Regions from separate parts of the Bradyrhizobium sp. WYCCWR15520 genome, predicted to be linked through region 1. Evidence: predicted binding sites of a transcription regulator. Region 1 holds the regulator's gene; each other region holds the start of a gene.

Region 1 (4,210 bases):
GCCGGTGGTGTCGGCGCTGGTGATGCCGGCAGGCCTGCTCGGCCTCGTCGCGATGCCATTCGGGTTCGATCGCCCGTTCTGGGCGATCATGGGCGTCGGCATCGACTGGATGATCGCGGTGACGCAATGGGTCGCAGCGCTGCCCGGCGCGGTCGGCCGGGTGCCGGCGTTCGGCATCGGCCCGCTGATCGCGGCGAGCCTCGGCATCATCCTGCTCGGCCTGTTGCGCACGCCGCTGCGCTGGTCGGGCGCGGCGCTGGTGCTGGCGGCGGCATTGTGGGCGGCGAGGGCGCCGCAGCCGGATATCCTGATCTCCGCCGACGGCCGCCATGTCGGCGTCCGCGGCCAGGATGGGAGGCTGCATCTGATGCACGCGGCCAAGGGGTCCCGGGACGTCTTCCTGCTGAAGGAGTGGCTGGCGGCGGATGCCGACGCGCGCACGGCAACCGATGCATCGCTCACGTCAGGCGTCTCCTGCGATGAATTCGGCTGCGTGATGCCGTCCGTCGGCGGCGGCCTGGTCGCGCAGGCGTTCAGGCCCGAGGCGCTGGCGGACGACTGCGAGCGCGCGGCGCTCATTGTGACCCTGCGGCAGGCGCCCGCTTCCTGCGCGGCTTCCGTGATCGATGCCGAGCGGCTGCGGCGGCAGGGCGCCATGACGCTGCGACGAGGCCGCGAGGGATTTGTCGTCGAGGCGGTGAAGCCGCGAGGGATCGACCGCCCCTGGTCGCCGGCCGTTGCCGACGCGGGAGAGGTCGACGCCAACGTTCTGGCCCCGCGCGTCGTGCCGCCTCGCGCCGTCGATGCGACGCCAGCCGAGGCGGACCTTCAGGCGGAAGAGTAGGCGGATTTCAATGCTCGTCGATTGGGGGGCTGGACGGATGGGCCGGTATCTCGAACGCGCCGAGGTGGAATTCCTCCGGCGCGTCGGGGGATGACGGCAGGTTGACCAGCGTGAAAGACGCTTCGGGGAATTGCTGCCAGATCGCGAGGTCTTCGGCCGTGATGGTGAGCCAGCCATATCTGAACATGTAACGTCCGGGCTCGGTGACGCGTCCAGCCCTTTGCCATGTGACTTTGTTGACCACCGGTTGCCCCCTCGGTGCCGAATTTTGAAAAACGCATCACCATGATCCGCCGGCCTGGACCGGCGGATCGCATCCACGTGGCGTCTATCCGGTCACGATCGAAGCGGCCGGACGTGCTTCCGTCACCTTCGGTGCGCGCTCGCCACCGGTCTGAACCACCGGCAATTGCAGCACGGTTGCGCGCTGGCCTTCGCAAAGCTGCGTCACCAGCACATGGCTTCCATCAGGAAATTCGATCGCGTCATGATGACGGTCGGCGACTTCGGGTTCGATCTGATTGAATTTGCCGACCCGCCAGTCGGTGGTTCGCGTCCAGATCCAGCGGTTGTCGTATTTGACGTCCTCGGCGAACGCCAGTTCGGTGCCGGGAAGCATGCAGACCGCCACTGCTGGTTCGCGTTCCGACGCAAAGCCGCGGGTCGATGTACCGCGGAACGTCGTGGTGATCAGCGTCTCGCCGACCTGGGCAGGCCGGGTAGCCACAGCATGCAGGCTATAGTCACACATCGGATGGCTCCCTCATTTGAGATAGCTGACCCGTGTCTTCAAGGAGGCACAGGCCCCTATCAGAGTGGACATGGCGCAGAGCCTTTTCTTTTTTCTGGGCAATTCTGCGACTGGCGCGCTGCGCCACATTCACAAACGCGCTAACGTGCCTTGGTTCCAATCGTTCAACAAAAAACCCCGGCGAAGGGCCGGGGCTCTTTTCCGTCATGTCCACGGACGGCACACCGGTCAGTATTTGCGGTAAAGGCCGATCAGCTTGCCCTGAATCCGGACCCGGTTCGGCGGCAGGATGCGGACTTCATAGGCGGCGTTGGCGGGCTCCAGCGCGATCGAGGCGCCGCGGCGGCGGAAGCGTTTTAGCGTAGCTTCCTCCTCGTCGATCAGTGCCACCACGATGTCGCCGGTGTCGGCGGTCTCGTTGCGCTGGATCAGCGCCATGTCGCCGTCGAGGATGCCGGCCTCGACCATGGAATCGCCGCGTACTTCGAGCGCGTAGTGCTCGCCGGAGCCGAGCATGTCGGGCGGCACGCTGATGGTGTGGCTGCGAGTCTGCAGCGCCTCGATCGGCGTACCGGCGGCGATCCGGCCCATCACGGGCACCGCGACCGGGCGATTGCCGTCATCCTCGGCGGCGGGCACGCTCACCGTGCGCTTGCCGAGCGTGCCTTCAATGACGCTCGGCGTGAAGCCGCGGCGGCCGTTGCCGGCAGCCGCAAGCTCCGGCAGCTTGATGACCTCGATGGCGCGGGCGCGGTTGGGCAGCCGGCGGATGAAGCCGCGCTCCTCCAGCGCCGTAATGAGGCGGTGGATTCCGGATTTCGAGCGCAGGTCGAGCGCGTCCTTCATTTCGTCGAAGGAGGGCGGTACGCCAGCCTCTTTCAGCCGTTCATTGATGAAACGCAGAAGTTCGTACTGTTTGCGCGTAAGCATCGCGAGCAATCCCCCGGTTGGCGTCGTCGTTTCGAATCTTCAGCGCTCGGATGGCGGGAGTCCCCAAATCCCAGGCAGAGACACCAGCAGTCGAAACAAATCATGAACGGACACTATATGTTCGATATGTGTTCCGCAACCACTTAATTTCAGGTGAACGCGTCAGGGTTTCTGTCCAAGACGTGTCTTGAGGCGCGTCTTGGGGCGTCATTCCGGCAGCCGCAGCAGCTCGCAAGGCGCCCCCTTGGCGGCCGCCGGCGCGAACGGCGGACGTATCACTAATGCCTGTGCCGCAGCGAGATTCCCCAATAGCGAAGAGTCCTGATGGTTCACCGGCACGGCGACCAGCGTGCCGTCTTCGCGCGCTTCGAGGCGTGCGCGTAGATAGTCCTCGCGCTGGTCGTTGGCGGCGAGGTCGCGGCCGAGCAGGGCGCTTTCTCTGACGTGATGAACGTGGTCGCGGCCCGACAATGCGCGAATCAGCGGCACCAGAAACAGGAAGCCGCAGACATAGGAGGAGACAGGATTGCCGGGCAGGCCGATCACCCGCATCGCGCCGAGCCGCCCGTGCATCATCGGCTTGCCCGGCCGCATCGCGATCCGCCAGAACGCCATGGCGACGCCCTCGGCCTCCAGCGAGTGCTTGACGAGGTCGTGGTCCCCGACCGAGGCGCCGCCCATGGTGATCAGGATGTCCGCGCCAGCCTCGCGGGCGCGGCGGATGCCTTGCGTGGTCGCGGCGACAGTGTCGGCGGCGATGCCGAGATCGACGACGTCGGCCCCCTCGGCCCGCGCCAGCGCCCGCAGGCCATAGCCGTTGGAATAGACGATCTGGCCAGGACCGGGGCTTGCCCCCGGCATCACCAGCTCGTCGCCGGTCGCGAGCACAGCGACCTTCGGGCGGCGTTGCACCGCTAGCTCCGGATAGTTCATGCCGGCGGCGAGCGACAGGTCGCGGTCAGAGAGGCGGCGTCTGCGTTTGAGCAGGACGTCACCCTCGCGAAAGTCGACGCCGGCGGCACGGATGTGCCGTCCCCGAACGGCGGCTTCCGTGATGGTGATATGATCGCCGTCGGCTGCCGTGTCTTCCTGGATGATGACGGCGTCGGCGCCGTCGGGGATCACGCCGCCGGTGAATATCCGTACCGCCTCGCCCTGGCCGACCTTGCGCTCGAACGGCCGGCCGGCGGCGACCTCGCCGATCACCTTCAGCCGCGCGCTGGCGTCGGCGGCATCAGCCGCACGCACCGCATAGCCGTCCATTGCCGACATCGCCAGCGGCGGCTGCGTCCGCCGCGCGGCGACGTCGCGGGCGAGGATGCGATGATGTGCGGCATCGAGGGCCACCATTTCTTCGGGCAGCGCTATAGCGCCGGCAAGGATCGCAGCAAGCGCATCGGCGACAGGCATCAAGGCCACGGGCAGACCTCCGTCAAATTCCAGCGCTAGATTCCAAGCGCAGTCAGTGCCCTGGCCACGTCATCCGTCGATGTCACGTGGATGGCAGAAAGGCCGCGCGCCCGCGCACCTTCGATATTGGCGGCCGAGTCGTCGAAGAACAGAATCCGCGACGCCGGCACGCCGATCGCCTTTATCACGTGATCATAGGCCTCCGCGTCGGGTTTGCGCAAACCGATGCTGGAGGACAGGAAGATCTCGCGGAAATGGCCGAGCACGCCGGCATA
Region 2 (4,210 bases), on a different contig from region 1:
CGACAATTCGCCGGTGAGGTATTTGCCGGTCAGCGACTTCGGGTTCTTCATGACCTCGGCGGGCGTGCCCTGTGCCACGATGTGGCCGCCATGCATGCCGGCGCCGGGGCCGATATCGAGCACGTAGTCGGCGAGGCGAATGGCGTCCTCGTCATGTTCGACCACGATCACGGTATTGCCGAGGTCGCGCAGCCGCTTCAGCGTCTCCAACAGCCGCGCATTGTCACGCTGGTGCAGGCCGATCGACGGCTCGTCCAGCACGTAGAGCACGCCGGTCAGTCCCGAGCCGATCTGGGAGGCCAGGCGGATGCGCTGGCTTTCGCCGCCGGACAGCGTGCCGGAGGATCGCGACAGCGTCAGATAATTCAGGCCGACATCGAGCAGGAAGGACAGCCGCTCGCGGATCTCCTTCAGCACGCGCGTGGCGATCTCGTTCTGTTGCGCATTCAGCGCGGCAGGCACGCTCTCGAACCATTCGCCGGCGCGCTTCACCGAGAGTTCGGAAATCTCGCCGATATGCTTGCCGCCGATCTTGACGCAGAGGGCCTCGGGCTTGAGCCGATGGCCGTTGCAGCCGGCGCAGGGGATGTCGGAGAAATACTTTGCCAGTTCCTCGCGCGCCCACTCGCTCTCGGTCTCGCGATAGCGCCGTTCGAGATTGGTGATGACGCCCTCGAACGGTTTCTTGGTGTCGTAGGAGCGAACGCCGTCCTCGTAGGAGAATTTGATCTCGTCGTCGCCGGAGCCGTGCAGCAGCGCTGCCTGCGTCTTCTTCGGCAGGTCCTTCCACTTGGTGTCGAGCGTGAACTTGTAGAATTTTCCAAGCGCGGTCAGCGTCTGGATGTAATAGGGCGAGGATGATTTGGCCCAGGGCGCGATGGCGCCCTTGCGTAGCGTCAGCTCCTTGTCGGGAATGACGAGGTCCTCGTCGATATGCTGCTCGACGCCGAGGCCGCCGCAGGCGGGGCAGGCGCCGTAGGGATTGTTGAACGAGAACAGCCGCGGCTCGATCTCCGGGATCGTGAAGCCGGAAACCGGGCAGGCGAATTTTTCCGAAAACAGAATTCGCTCCGGTCCACTCTTGTCGTGGATTTTTGCGGTCTTCTTGTCGGACTTCTTCTCTTCCGCCGCGCCCGCCGGGGCATCCGCATATTCGATCACGGCTAGGCCCTCAGCGAGCTTCAGCGCGGTCTCAAAACTTTCGGCGAGGCGCTGGCCGAGATCGGGACGGACCACGATGCGGTCGACCACCACATCGATGTCGTGCGGGAATTTCTTGTCGAGAACTGGCGCGTCCGAGAGCTCATAGAAGGTGCCGTCGATCTTGACGCGCTGAAAACCCTTTTTGAGCCATTCGGCGATCTCTTTCTTGTATTCGCCCTTGCGCCCGCGCACGACCGGCGCCAGCAGATAGAGGCGGGTGCCTTCGGGCAGCGCCAGCACGCGGTCGACCATCTGCGAGACGATCTGACTTTCGATCGGCAGGCCGGTGGCCGGCGAATAGGGCACGCCGACGCGCGCCCACAACAGGCGCATATAGTCGTAGATTTCGGTGACGGTGCCGACAGTGGAGCGCGGATTCTTCGACGTCGTCTTCTGCTCGATCGAGATCGCAGGCGAGAGGCCGTCGATCTGATCGACATCAGGCTTCTGCATCATCTCCAGAAACTGACGCGCGTAAGCCGAGAGCGATTCGACGTAGCGGCGCTGGCCTTCGGCATAGATGGTGTCGAAAGCGAGGGAGGATTTGCCGGAGCCGGAGAGGCCAGTGAACACGACCAGTTTGTCGCGGGGAATCTCGAGATCGACATTCTTGAGATTGTGCTCGCGCGCACCGCGAATCGTGATCGCACGCGATGCGGAGCCGGCGTTCTGTTGGCGCTTCGCCCTTAGCACTTCATCCATATCGGCATTTCCAGGCACGCTTGTCGCGCGCCGCGTTGGGCGCGCATTGCCGGAGCGAACCGGGATCAGGCGCCGATGAGTGAAAGTCGGAACATAGGAAGAACGGCAGGGAATATCCAGTGCCGCGCGCGAATCATCAACGGATTGTTTTGCGCCATCAACGTTTTGGCAGCAGCCGTCAGCAGCGCGAGCCGGAACTCAAAACAAGACGCCTCCGTTCCGGGTCTCGGAACGGAGGCGCGTGCAGCTTCAGTTGAGAAAGCTTAGAAGTGATAGTTCACGCCGACCTGAACGCTGTTCAGGTTGATCGTTCCGACCTGAACGCCGCCCGCGACGGCGTTGCCGAAGTAGGTGCCGCCTTCGAGGCTCTTATAGAGGTACTCGGCCTTGACCGACCATTTCGGTGCGAACATGACCTCAACACCGGCGCCGAGGGTCCAGCCCGAGTGGAAGCGATCGTCCGAGACGCTCACGCCGAGCGCGGTTGCGGTGAAGCGGTTGTCGGACCAGGCGTAGCCGCCGGTGCCGTAGACGAGGACCTGATCGAAGGCGTAGCCGACGCGGCCGCGAACGGTACCCATCGAGCGAATCGTGTAGTCGACCGAGGCGAGACCCCCGAAGAGGCCCACGTTCGCACCCACGTCAGCCCAAGCGGCGTCGGCTTCGAGACCGAGGACGACGTTGCCCATCTGCCAGTTGTAGCCGGCGGTGCCGCCAGCGAATCCGCCGCTCAGCGTGCCGATGCCCGACGAATTCTCCTGGGCGTAGCCGCCCATCGCGCCGAGGTAGAAGCCGGTCCAGTTATTGATCGCAATCGCGGCGGCGGGTGCCTTGGTGTAGGCCCGCGCGGGAAGATCGGCGGCGATCGCGGGCGCCATCCCAAACGCGATCAAACCGGTGGTGGTCAGCAGAATCTTTTTCACTTTCTTTTTCCTTTCGCGGCTCCAACGCAAACTTTCCTCAGCCGTCAATTTGAGGTTGCTCGCGCATATAGCTTGAAGTTCCCGCAAAAGGCTGTCGCCGAAAAACCACATCCGCGGCAAAAGTAGGTACTCTGCAACCGGCGCGGGTGTCGACGAACCCGCGGTACAACCAAACAAAAAGGCCGGCGCAAAGGCCGGCCTTTTCATCTTCGGTGAAGGCGTAGATCAGTACCTCGCAATCACCGGGCCACCCCACCGGTAGTTCACGCGAACGGTGACGAGATCGACGTCCTGGCGGATGCGGTCGCTGCCGAAGGCGAGGCCGCCCACGGTGGTGACGAAGTCGTGGGTGCGGTCCTGCATGAACAAGTGGTTATATTCAATGCCGGCCGACCAGTTGGGGGCAAAGCCGAATTCGATGCCCGCGCCGACCACGCCACCCCAGCGGGTGTCGTCACCGGTGTTGGCAATCACGACGCCCGAGGCAACATCGCGGATGCGGAAACGATCCGCCGTAACGGCCGCACCGCCCTTGAGGTAGAACAGAACGTTGTTGGCGGCGTAACCGACCTGGCCCGTGATCAGGCCGAACGCATCGATGCGCGACTCGTTGCGGAGCGTCGGATCGAACAGGCTCACATTGTCGCCCCTGAAGTCGGCCCAGTTGCCCTGGCCTTCAAGACCGAACACCCAGGTGCCAGCTTGCCAGCGATAACCGAGCTGACCGCCGGCGGTGCCTCCGGTTGCATCGTGGCAGCCTTCGTGGAAGGCCGGAACTACAGGACCCACGCCATCGTTGGTGAGATCCCAGCACTTGCGGCTGGAACCCCAGCCACCGTTTGCGCCGATGTAGAAGCCTGTCCAATCGTAGACCACGGCGACCGGTGCCGGCGGCGCCTTGGTGATGGGCCGCGCCCGCAGGTCGGCGGCCGCGGCAGGCGCAGCGAACGCGATGAGAGCAACCGTACCTAACAGAAACTTCTTCATCCTCTGATCTCCAGCTCTTGCCCGCTTCCCGTTGGTCCCGAAGCGTTGCCGTGATGACGCGAACGCCCGCGCCGATGGGTAATTCTATATCGCGACTCGCGCAAAAATGGCGTGTCCCGGATGCAACAGGCGAGAGCCAAGTTATATGCACAACACCATGATTATGCTGGTATAATTGGAACAACGGAGGGAACTTTTCGGGTTCCAAGTCGGCTTTCCGTGGGTTCCCGGGGTTCGCCTAGCGGTTGTAACGTCGCGGCCAGGCGCTGGGTGGGGTGTTGGCGGGAACAAAGCTGGAACATGCGGCCGGGCGATGCTATATGTGGATAACCGCCGGCTTGGCGAGGGATCGCCAAGTCAGCGGGGCCTGCGAGCGTATAGGGTCGGGTCGGATG
Region 3 (4,210 bases), on a different contig from region 1:
ATTCGTGCGCTCGAACCGCGCCTGCGTGCCGGCCTTCGCGCGCTCACTGACGCGAATGCGGCACGCGCCGACATCCTGCAGCGTCGCATCAAAACTCTGGCCCTGCGCCAGCCTGTCGGCATCGGGTCCGCTGACCAGGATGCCATCCATCGAAATCTCGTAAACCGGCGCCGATATCACGCCGCGTGGCGTCTGGATTTCGATCTTGAGGCTGCAGGGCAGCTTTTGCGGTTCGCGGCGCTCGGTGTGTCCGCCCTGACGCAGCAGCACGGCGCAGCGCGATTTGAGCTTCTGCGCGAACGCAGTAACGGCCCGTCCAGCCTTGGCGACGCTTTCGCCATGGGCCTCGGCTTCCTTGGTCGCGTGGTCGATTTCGCCGGCGCTGTCGCCGACCGAGGCGATGAAGGAGGAGGCGGAGGCTGCATTGTCGGCCATCTCGCCTGTGGTGGCGTTCTGCTCGGCGACCGCGCCGTTGACGTTCTCGAACACCGGGCGGATCGCCTCGATCGACTGCGTGATGCGATGCACGGCATCGACCGAGCCCGCAGCGTCGCGCTGCAGCGCCTCGATCTTCTTGGTGATTTCCTCGGTGGCGTTCTGGGTCTGCACCGCGAGCGCCTTCACCTCGGTGGCAACTACGGCGAAACCGCGTCCGGCCTCGCCGGCGCGCGCGGCCTCGATGGTGGAATTGAGCGCCAGCAGTGTGGTCTGCCGCGCGATCTGGGCAATCAGGTTGACGACGTTGCCGATCGCCGCCGATGATTCCCTGAGGCGATCGACATTAACGCTGGCTTCGCGGGCGGCCTCGCTGGCCTGATCGGCGAGCTTGCCGGCGTCGCGCACCTGGGAGCCGATTCCCTGCGCCGACTGGGTGAACTTGTCGGCGGCGTGCGAAAAGGTCGTCGCCGTGCCCTGTGCGGCGCTGGTGCGGTCGGTCAGGGCATTGGTGCGCTGGCGGATGGTCGAGAGAGTCGCAGCCGTCGCCTCGGCGCCGCCGGCGACCGAATTGGCCGCGCGCTCGAGCTGGCGGATCATCGCGCCGAGTTCGAGCTCCAGCAGTTCGAGGATCGCCTTGGCCGAATCGCCATCGCCGGAAGCGATTTCCGCCGGGGTCGAAGCCGTCTGGGCCTTGGGCTGGACGGCAGGTGCGACCGGTCCCGGGGCCTGCTTTTTGAACAATCCGAAGGCCATGACGTCTCTTAAAAATTGAGGATCGGTGCGAAATCCTCTCATCCGAGCATGAAGTCATGGTTAACAACTGCCTGATATTTCGTCGCGCGGCAGTACTTACATACCCGATGGGGTCGTAAATCTTTGATTTCGGCCGATTCTGGGCCTATAAGGCCGCGCTTCAAGCCCCCACATCCTTCCGGACGAATCCAAGAGACCTCGCATGGCCGGCCATTCCCAATTCAAGAACATCATGCACCGCAAGGGCCGGCAGGATGCCCAGAAGTCAAAACTGTTCGGCAAGCTGGCGCGCGAAATCACGGTCGCGGCCAAGCTCGGGACCCCGGACCCGGCCATGAATCCCCGGCTGCGCGCGGCCGTGATCGCGGCGCGCCAGGAGAACATGCCAAAGGACAATATCGAGCGCGCCATCAAGAAGGCGACTGGCGGCGAAAGCGAGAGCTATGACGAAATCCGCTACGAGGGCTATGGCCCCGGCGGCGTGGCCGTGATCGTCGAGGCGCTGACCGATAACCGCAACCGCGCCGCCTCCGACATCCGCTCCTACTTCACCAAGTCCGGCGGCAATCTCGGCGAAACCGGCTCGGTCGCCTTCATGTTCGACCGCACCGGCATCATCGAATATGACGCCAGCGTCGCCTCCGACGACGCCATGCTGGAAGCCGCGATCGAAGCCGGCGCCGATGACGTCGCATCCAGCGAAAGCGGCCACGAGATCTACGCCTCGCAGGAAACCTTTCGCGAAGTGGCAAAAGCGCTGGAAGCCAAGTTCGGCGAAGCCCGCAAGGCGGCGCTGACCTGGAAGCCGCAGAACACGGTGTCGGTCGACGATGAGACCGGCGAGAAGCTGTTGAAGCTGATGGACCTCCTCAACGAGCACGACGACGTCCAGAACGTCTACGCCAATTTCGAGATCTCCGACGGCCTCGTCGCCAAGATGGGCGGGTAGGGACGAACGCGTCGGCTGCGACCCGCCTGCGCGGGGATGACGTGCGGAGTGAGGAGCTGGTCCCAGGGCAGGGGATTTCCGTTCTCTTTATGTTTCGTTCACCTGGCTCTGGCGTTATCACTACGCCATGACACTCCCACCGATTCGCCAACCCGTCCGGATCATCGGTATCGACCCCGGCCTGCGCCGCACCGGCTGGGGCGTGATCGAGACCGAGGGCAACCGCCTGGTCTTCATCGGCTGCGGCTCGGTCGAGCCGCCGGACGATCTGCCGCTGGCCAGCCGCCTGCTCGCGATCCATGAGGGGCTCGCCACAGTCCTCGGCGATTTCCGCCCCGCCGAGGCCGCGGTCGAACAGACCTTCGTCAACAAGGACGGCGTCGCGACGCTGAAACTCGGGCAGGCCCGCGGCGTCGCCATGCTGGCGCCCGCGATGTTCGGTATTGCCGTTGCGGAATATGCGCCCAATCAGGTGAAGAAGACCGTGGTCGGCGCCGGACACGCCGACAAGAACCAGATCGCCGTGATGCTGAAAATTTTGCTGCCGAAGGCCGAACCGAAATCCGCCGACGCTGCGGACGCGCTGGCGATTGCGATCACGCACGCGCATCACCGCCAGGGCGCGGCGCTGCGGCTGAAGGTGGCGAGCCTATGATCGGTCGATACATCTCCAACCCGTCATGCCCGGCCTTGTGCCGGGCATCCACGTCTTTTGTCGTCGATGCCGGAGACGTGGATGGCCGCGACAAGCCCGGCCATGACGAAATCTCCATCGTCTGCGGGTCACCAGCATGATCGGTAAACTCAAGGGCCTGATCGATTCCTACGGCGAGGATTTTGTCATCCTCGATGTCGGCGGCGTTGGCTATCAGGTGCATTGCTCCTCGCGCACGCTGCAGGCGCTGCCGTCGCCCGGCGAGGCCGCGGTACTGTCGATCGAGACCTATGTCCGCGAGGATCAAATAAAGCTGTTCGGCTTCCGCACCGACACCGAGCGCGAATGGTTTCGCTTGCTGCAGACCGTGCAGGGCGTCGGCGCCAAGGTCGCGCTTGCGGTGCTTGGCACCTTGCCGCCGTCCGAACTAGCCAATGCGATTGCGCTGCGCGACAAGGCTGCGGTGTCGCGCACGCCGGGCGTCGGCCCGAAAGTCGCCGAGCGCATCGTCTCGGAGTTGAAGGACAAGGCGCCCGCGTTTGCCAATGTCGACCCGGCCGTGGTGCATCTCGCCGGCGCCATCGACAACGACCGCGCGCCGCGCCCGGTCACCGATGCGATCTCGGCGCTGGTCAATCTCGGCTACGGCCAGCCGCAGGCGGCCGCCGCCATTGCCGCCGCCTCGCGCAGTGCGGGCGAGAATGCCGAGACCGCGCAGCTTATCCGGCTGGGCCTGAAGGAATTGGCGAAATGAGCGTTGAGGCCGTAGGGTGGGCAAAGCGAAGCGTGCCCACCATTTAATGTATTAACCGGATGGTGGGCACGGCGCGAGACCTGCCTTTGCCAGCCCACGATCTACGATCGCCACTGACCGACGAAGGAATGCATTTCCGCCATGTTGAGCGAAAAGGACAAAGAACTGATCGCCGCCGCGACTGACGCGATCAGCCGGCGTTATCGCAACGACTGGCAGGAGGTCGGCGCTGCGCTGCGCACCCGCGACGGCCGCATCGTCACCGGCGTGAATATCGACGCCTATATCGGCCGCATCGCCGTCTGTGCCGAAGCAATTGCCATCGGCCGCGCCATCACCGAAACCGGCGATCGCGGCATCGAGACCATCGTCGCCGTGCGCCATCCCAAGCCGGACGAGCGCGGCAGTATCGCCGTGGTATCGCCCTGCGGCATCTGCCGCGAGCTGATCCACGATTACGACACCAAGGCGCAGGTCATCGTTCCCGACAATGGCCGCGAGCCGAAGGTCGTCACCATCGACGAGCTTTTGCCCAACAAGTACCGCAGGGGCAACGAGTGAACACCCCCTCCCGCATCGTCACGCCCGAGCGCCGTTCCGACGATGTCGGCGACACCGCGCTGCGCCCGCAATTGCTGTCCGAATTCGTCGGCCAGGCGCA
Region 4 (4,210 bases), on a different contig from region 1:
TCGGCCCTTTTCCGAGCCCATGGTGCCAATGGAACCGAGGGCCGGTCCGGCCGGCAACAGCCGATCAGTCCTCGCCCAGAAGCTTGCCGGTTTCCTTGTGGATGAAATGAAGCCGGGTGCAGGCCAGACAGAGGACGGAAACATACGAATTGGGCCCGTCCTCCGGGGCGGTCGCCGGAAGCCAATGCTGAACGTTCGTGCCCAGCCGTGGACATTTGAACAGGATATGTCGGCCCATGGGCGGGAAATATGCCGGTCCTCCCGCGCCGGGTCACTTCCGTATGTTTGCGTAGTTGGGGGGCCGGGCGGCCGGAAAGATGCAGCGTTCGCTTGGGTGAGTATGCCGCGAAACGCAACCACGGCGCTCCTAGGGTTCGGGTACGAAAACACCGTGGTGTTACGGAATCCCCAAGGCGCGTCGAAAGCCCTATGGTGGCTGTCGCCGGGGCTGCTTTTCATCCCGAACCAATTTGTACCGGCTGGGGGCCGCCTGCGAGGCGGCCCTTTCATTTTTGCGCGCAGGCGGACCAGGGTTTGCTCAAGAGAGGTCGCCGGCCAATGCGGCCCAGGCAGCTATTTCTTTGCTGGCCGGAGCAGGTCATCACGCCGGTGCTGAGGCGGCCCTTCTGTCCACTTGTATGCACAACGCGAGTTGGGACACCGCTAACTTTAGACTAGGACAGGGCCTCGGAATACGGACGGCAGCCGCAATTGCCGTGCTGCCCTAAACGAAAGAGGCCGCCAACTGAGGCGGCCTTACTTCTTTCTAGGCTGGTTCTGGCGGTTGAAGTCCCGGCGAGGAAAGCCATTCGTTGATGTGGGAGGCAGTTTCTAGCTGTCTGATCTTCTGGAGCAGCCCGTCCCTCTGAGGACCAGGTTTGAGCTGGGCAATTTGGGCTTCCAGCTTCGCCTTCTCGGCTGCGATATTTTCCTCGAACGTGTGGGGAAGAGATCGGCGACGCTGCATGACACAACCTCGTGCTTACGGGTCCTAACCGTAGGGTTTGCACTTCCGATCCTAACATGCAGATGCCCGGCCGTCGGTTCCGAAGTGAACAATCCAAATCAGGCCACGGTGAATTTCAAACTAGGCGACTGGGGTCGGAAACAGGCCAGTGCCTTATGGTGCTGTCCTAATTTGGCCCGTCAGGCGGCCTACGGCCCGTTGTCGCTCAAGTTCAAGCCTCCGCGCTGACGAAAATATCGAACGCCTCGTAAGCCTGTTGCGGCGTCTTTCCGTCCTTGAATGCGTTCGGGAAACTGAAGATCGTATCCGCTAGAAGGAATTCATCCGGCACAGGAAACAGGGTGCGAAGTTCGGCAAGCCAGCTCGCGTATGAGGGAGGGGTGAACTTGCCCAAGGTGTAGCTATCGCTGAATGTGTGCATTTAGCTCGGAGCCTTCAGGCCGGGAGATCGCAGCCACTCGCTCAAGTGCGATCCGGTTTCGGCTTGTCGCGCCTTGCGGATTGTGGCCTCCCGAACCTCGCCGGGCGGGAGCAATCTGGCTTGCTCGCGCAGGCGGCAGGCCTCGTCGGCAAGACGTTGCTCTAGGGTGGTTTCAGGTCGTGTGTAGCGGCGTCGCTGCTGCATAGGGCTGCTCCGTTCCATAGAGGAAGGCGGGAGCGCAATCGGGCATTCTCATCACCGATAGAAGCCGAGGGCTGCGCGGTGATCGGGGCAATCTGGCATGTCCGGCAGCCGATATACTGATCAATACAGCTCACATCGCGAAATCATTAACAGCTCAAATTAGGCCACTGTGATTTTCAACTTAGGCCAGGGTCGAAACAGGCCAGTGTCCCAACACGAAAAAGAACATATTGCGAACATAGAACAAACGTGGTACAAAAATCCCTAGACGAAATCGAATCCAAAAAGCCTCTCGCTGCCGTTTGTCCCGCTCGCGAATCCCCGCCATAAGGAGCACGTATTATGTCCGCCACTGCCCTGCGTATCGTTGAAGGATCCTCCATGGATAAGACCAAGGCCCTGTCCGCCGCGCTCTCCCAGATCGAGCGCCAGTTCGGCAAGGGCTCGGTGATGAAGCTGGGCAAGAACGACCGTTCGATGGACGTCGAGACGGTGTCCTCGGGCTCGCTCGGGCTGGACATCGCGCTCGGCGTCGGCGGCCTGCCGAAGGGGCGGGTGGTCGAAATCTACGGGCCGGAATCGTCAGGCAAGACCACGCTGGCGCTGCACACCGTGGCGGAAGGGCAGAAGAAGGGCGGCATCTGCGCCTTCATCGACGCCGAACACGCGCTCGATCCGGTCTATGCCCGCAAGCTCGGCGTCAACATCGACGAACTCCTGATCTCGCAGCCCGACACTGGTGAGCAGGCGCTGGAAATCTGCGACACGCTGGTGCGCTCGGGCGCGATCGACGTGCTGGTGGTCGATTCGGTGGCGGCGCTGGTGCCGAAGGCCGAGCTCGAGGGCGAGATGGGCGATGCGCTGCCCGGCCTGCAGGCGCGGCTGATGAGCCAGGCTCTGCGCAAGCTCACCGCCTCGATCAACAAGTCCAACACCATGGTGATCTTCATCAACCAGATCCGCATGAAGATCGGTGTGATGTATGGCTCGCCGGAAACCACCACCGGCGGCAACGCCTTGAAATTTTATGCCTCCGTCCGCCTCGACATCCGCCGCATCGGCGCGATCAAGGAGCGCGACGAAGTCGTTGGTAACACCACCCGCGTCAAGGTGGTGAAGAACAAGCTGGCGCCGCCCTTCAAGCAGGTCGAATTCGACATCATGTATGGCGAGGGCGTCTCCAAGATGGGCGAGATCCTCGATCTCGGCGTCAAGGCCGGCATCGTCGAAAAGTCCGGCGCCTGGTTCTCCTATGACAGCCAGAGGCTCGGGCAGGGACGCGAGAACGCCAAAGCCTTCCTCAAGGCCAATCCCGACATGGTCGCCAAGATCGAGCTGGCGATCCGCCAGAACTCCGGCCTGATCGCCGAGCAGATTCTGGCCGGCCCGGCCGAGCGCGACGCCGATGGCGAGGAGCCGGCGGACGACGAATAAGCTTCAGAAACGCTTCAGGGGTTAAGGCCTGAAACGTGACAGACGGGTGCTGTAGACGTTGAGTTGCCGACGTCTTCAGCGCCCGTTTTGTTTGGTGGGTAGGTATCATCGGAGAGTGCAATGAAGCCTCTGGTCCTGACCGGCTGGTTGACGCCGGACTTTATAAAGAATGACTTCGCGGACCTCCTGCTGGATCTAGCCTTTTTCGACTTTGTCTGGGGACCGCAGCCCTCATCGGATGAACTCGCAGCCCATCTTGGTCCGCGTCTCGCAAGCCACGACGAAGGCACACACTGGTCGGACTGGGGCGTCCACCGGAAACAGAGCGAAAACAGGACGCACCCTGATGCGAGCCTGGCCGAATTCTGCGAGCAATACGAAGCCGTCGAATTGTGGTTCGACGTGCGACCGAGCGCGCAGCTGAAACTGATCTGGCTGCTTGATTACTTCCGCTCCTATCCGGAAATCGTTGGCAGGTTGAAGCTGCGTCTCGTCGATCTGGATATGAGGGAGCTTGAGACGTTCGGCCGGTGGGACCCGCCGGCTGTTGACGTCACGGAAAGGGAGTTGGCGACGGCGAGCGCGGCCTGGCAGGCTTGGCGATCGCCCACGCCGGTTGCCTGCTTCGATTTGCTCAGAAGGGATTTGAGCGCGTTGCCGCTGCTCAAACCTGTCCTGATCGATCTGCTCGAAGAACTGCCGTCAGGTTCGACAGGGCTTGGCGCCTCGGAAATGCGGATGCTCGAGTTGATCGCGCGAGGGTACTCGCTCACAAATGCGCTCTTCCATCTCTACCAACTGCGGCAAACGCGCATCTTCGGCGAGTGGGAATACGGCTATTTGCTGGATGGGCTTGCGTTTGGCCCGCGCCCTGCCGTGGCAGGCCTCGACGAGGAACTGCGCACGCTCGACCGCAAGAATTTGCGGGACCGGCATCCTGCTTACCTACGTAGCCGGCTCTCGATCACCGAATTCGGCAAGGCGGTCCTCGCGCACGAGGAAGACTTCAGCCGGCACAACCCGATCGACCGTTGGTGGGGCGGCACGAGACTGACCAACGATACTCTGTGGCGCTGGAATCCGGCGCTGGTCGCGCCCTCCCGCAGGCAAGTCGCACCATGACGCGTCTGGTCCTGACGGCAGATTCCTCAAGTGCGGCCTGCGTTGTATCGGCCGCTCTTGCC

What was found. Region 1 encodes LexA, which represses DNA repair genes until DNA is damaged. Its sites were predicted from a motif close to TGTTCNNNNTGTGTTCNG; they were not measured.
Region 2: uvrA (excinuclease ABC subunit UvrA) is a predicted target of LexA. The motif match lies at 1,993-2,010, and genes of this name have one in related genera.
Region 3: ruvC (crossover junction endodeoxyribonuclease RuvC) is a predicted target of LexA. The motif match lies at 2,220-2,237, and genes of this name have one in related genera.
Region 4: recA (recombinase RecA) is a predicted target of LexA. The motif match lies at 1,814-1,831, and genes of this name have one in related genera.

Annotation. Positions count from the first base shown of each region.
Region 1 is NZ_JBWBWM010000001.1:89,665-93,874, reverse strand. Features, by position in the region: gene AC0QUY_RS00465 (ComEC/Rec2 family competence protein) at 1-844, shown strand, start outside; gene AC0QUY_RS00460 (hypothetical protein) at 852-1,088, opposite strand; gene AC0QUY_RS00455 (hypothetical protein) at 1,173-1,595, opposite strand; gene lexA (transcriptional repressor LexA) at 1,824-2,525, opposite strand; gene AC0QUY_RS00445 (molybdopterin molybdotransferase MoeA) at 2,733-3,944, opposite strand; gene AC0QUY_RS00440 (HAD family hydrolase) at 3,971-4,210, opposite strand, start outside.
Region 2 is NZ_JBWBWM010000067.1:10,581-14,790, reverse strand. Features, by position in the region: gene uvrA (excinuclease ABC subunit UvrA) at 1-1,905, opposite strand, end outside; gene AC0QUY_RS39510 (outer membrane protein) at 2,169-2,828, opposite strand; gene AC0QUY_RS39505 (outer membrane protein) at 3,054-3,815, opposite strand.
Region 3 is NZ_JBWBWM010000014.1:81,584-85,793, forward strand. Features, by position in the region: gene AC0QUY_RS17575 (methyl-accepting chemotaxis protein) at 1-1,191, opposite strand, end outside; gene AC0QUY_RS17580 (YebC/PmpR family DNA-binding transcriptional regulator) at 1,394-2,140, shown strand; gene ruvC (crossover junction endodeoxyribonuclease RuvC) at 2,268-2,795, shown strand; gene ruvA (Holliday junction branch migration protein RuvA) at 2,932-3,549, shown strand; gene AC0QUY_RS17595 (cytidine deaminase) at 3,691-4,110, shown strand; gene ruvB (Holliday junction branch migration DNA helicase RuvB) at 4,107-4,210, shown strand, end outside.
Region 4 is NZ_JBWBWM010000007.1:201,455-205,664, reverse strand. Features, by position in the region: gene AC0QUY_RS10565 (hypothetical protein) at 1,179-1,361, opposite strand; gene recA (recombinase RecA) at 1,935-3,026, shown strand; gene AC0QUY_RS10555 (hypothetical protein) at 3,147-4,148, shown strand; gene AC0QUY_RS10550 (hypothetical protein) at 4,094-4,210, shown strand, end outside.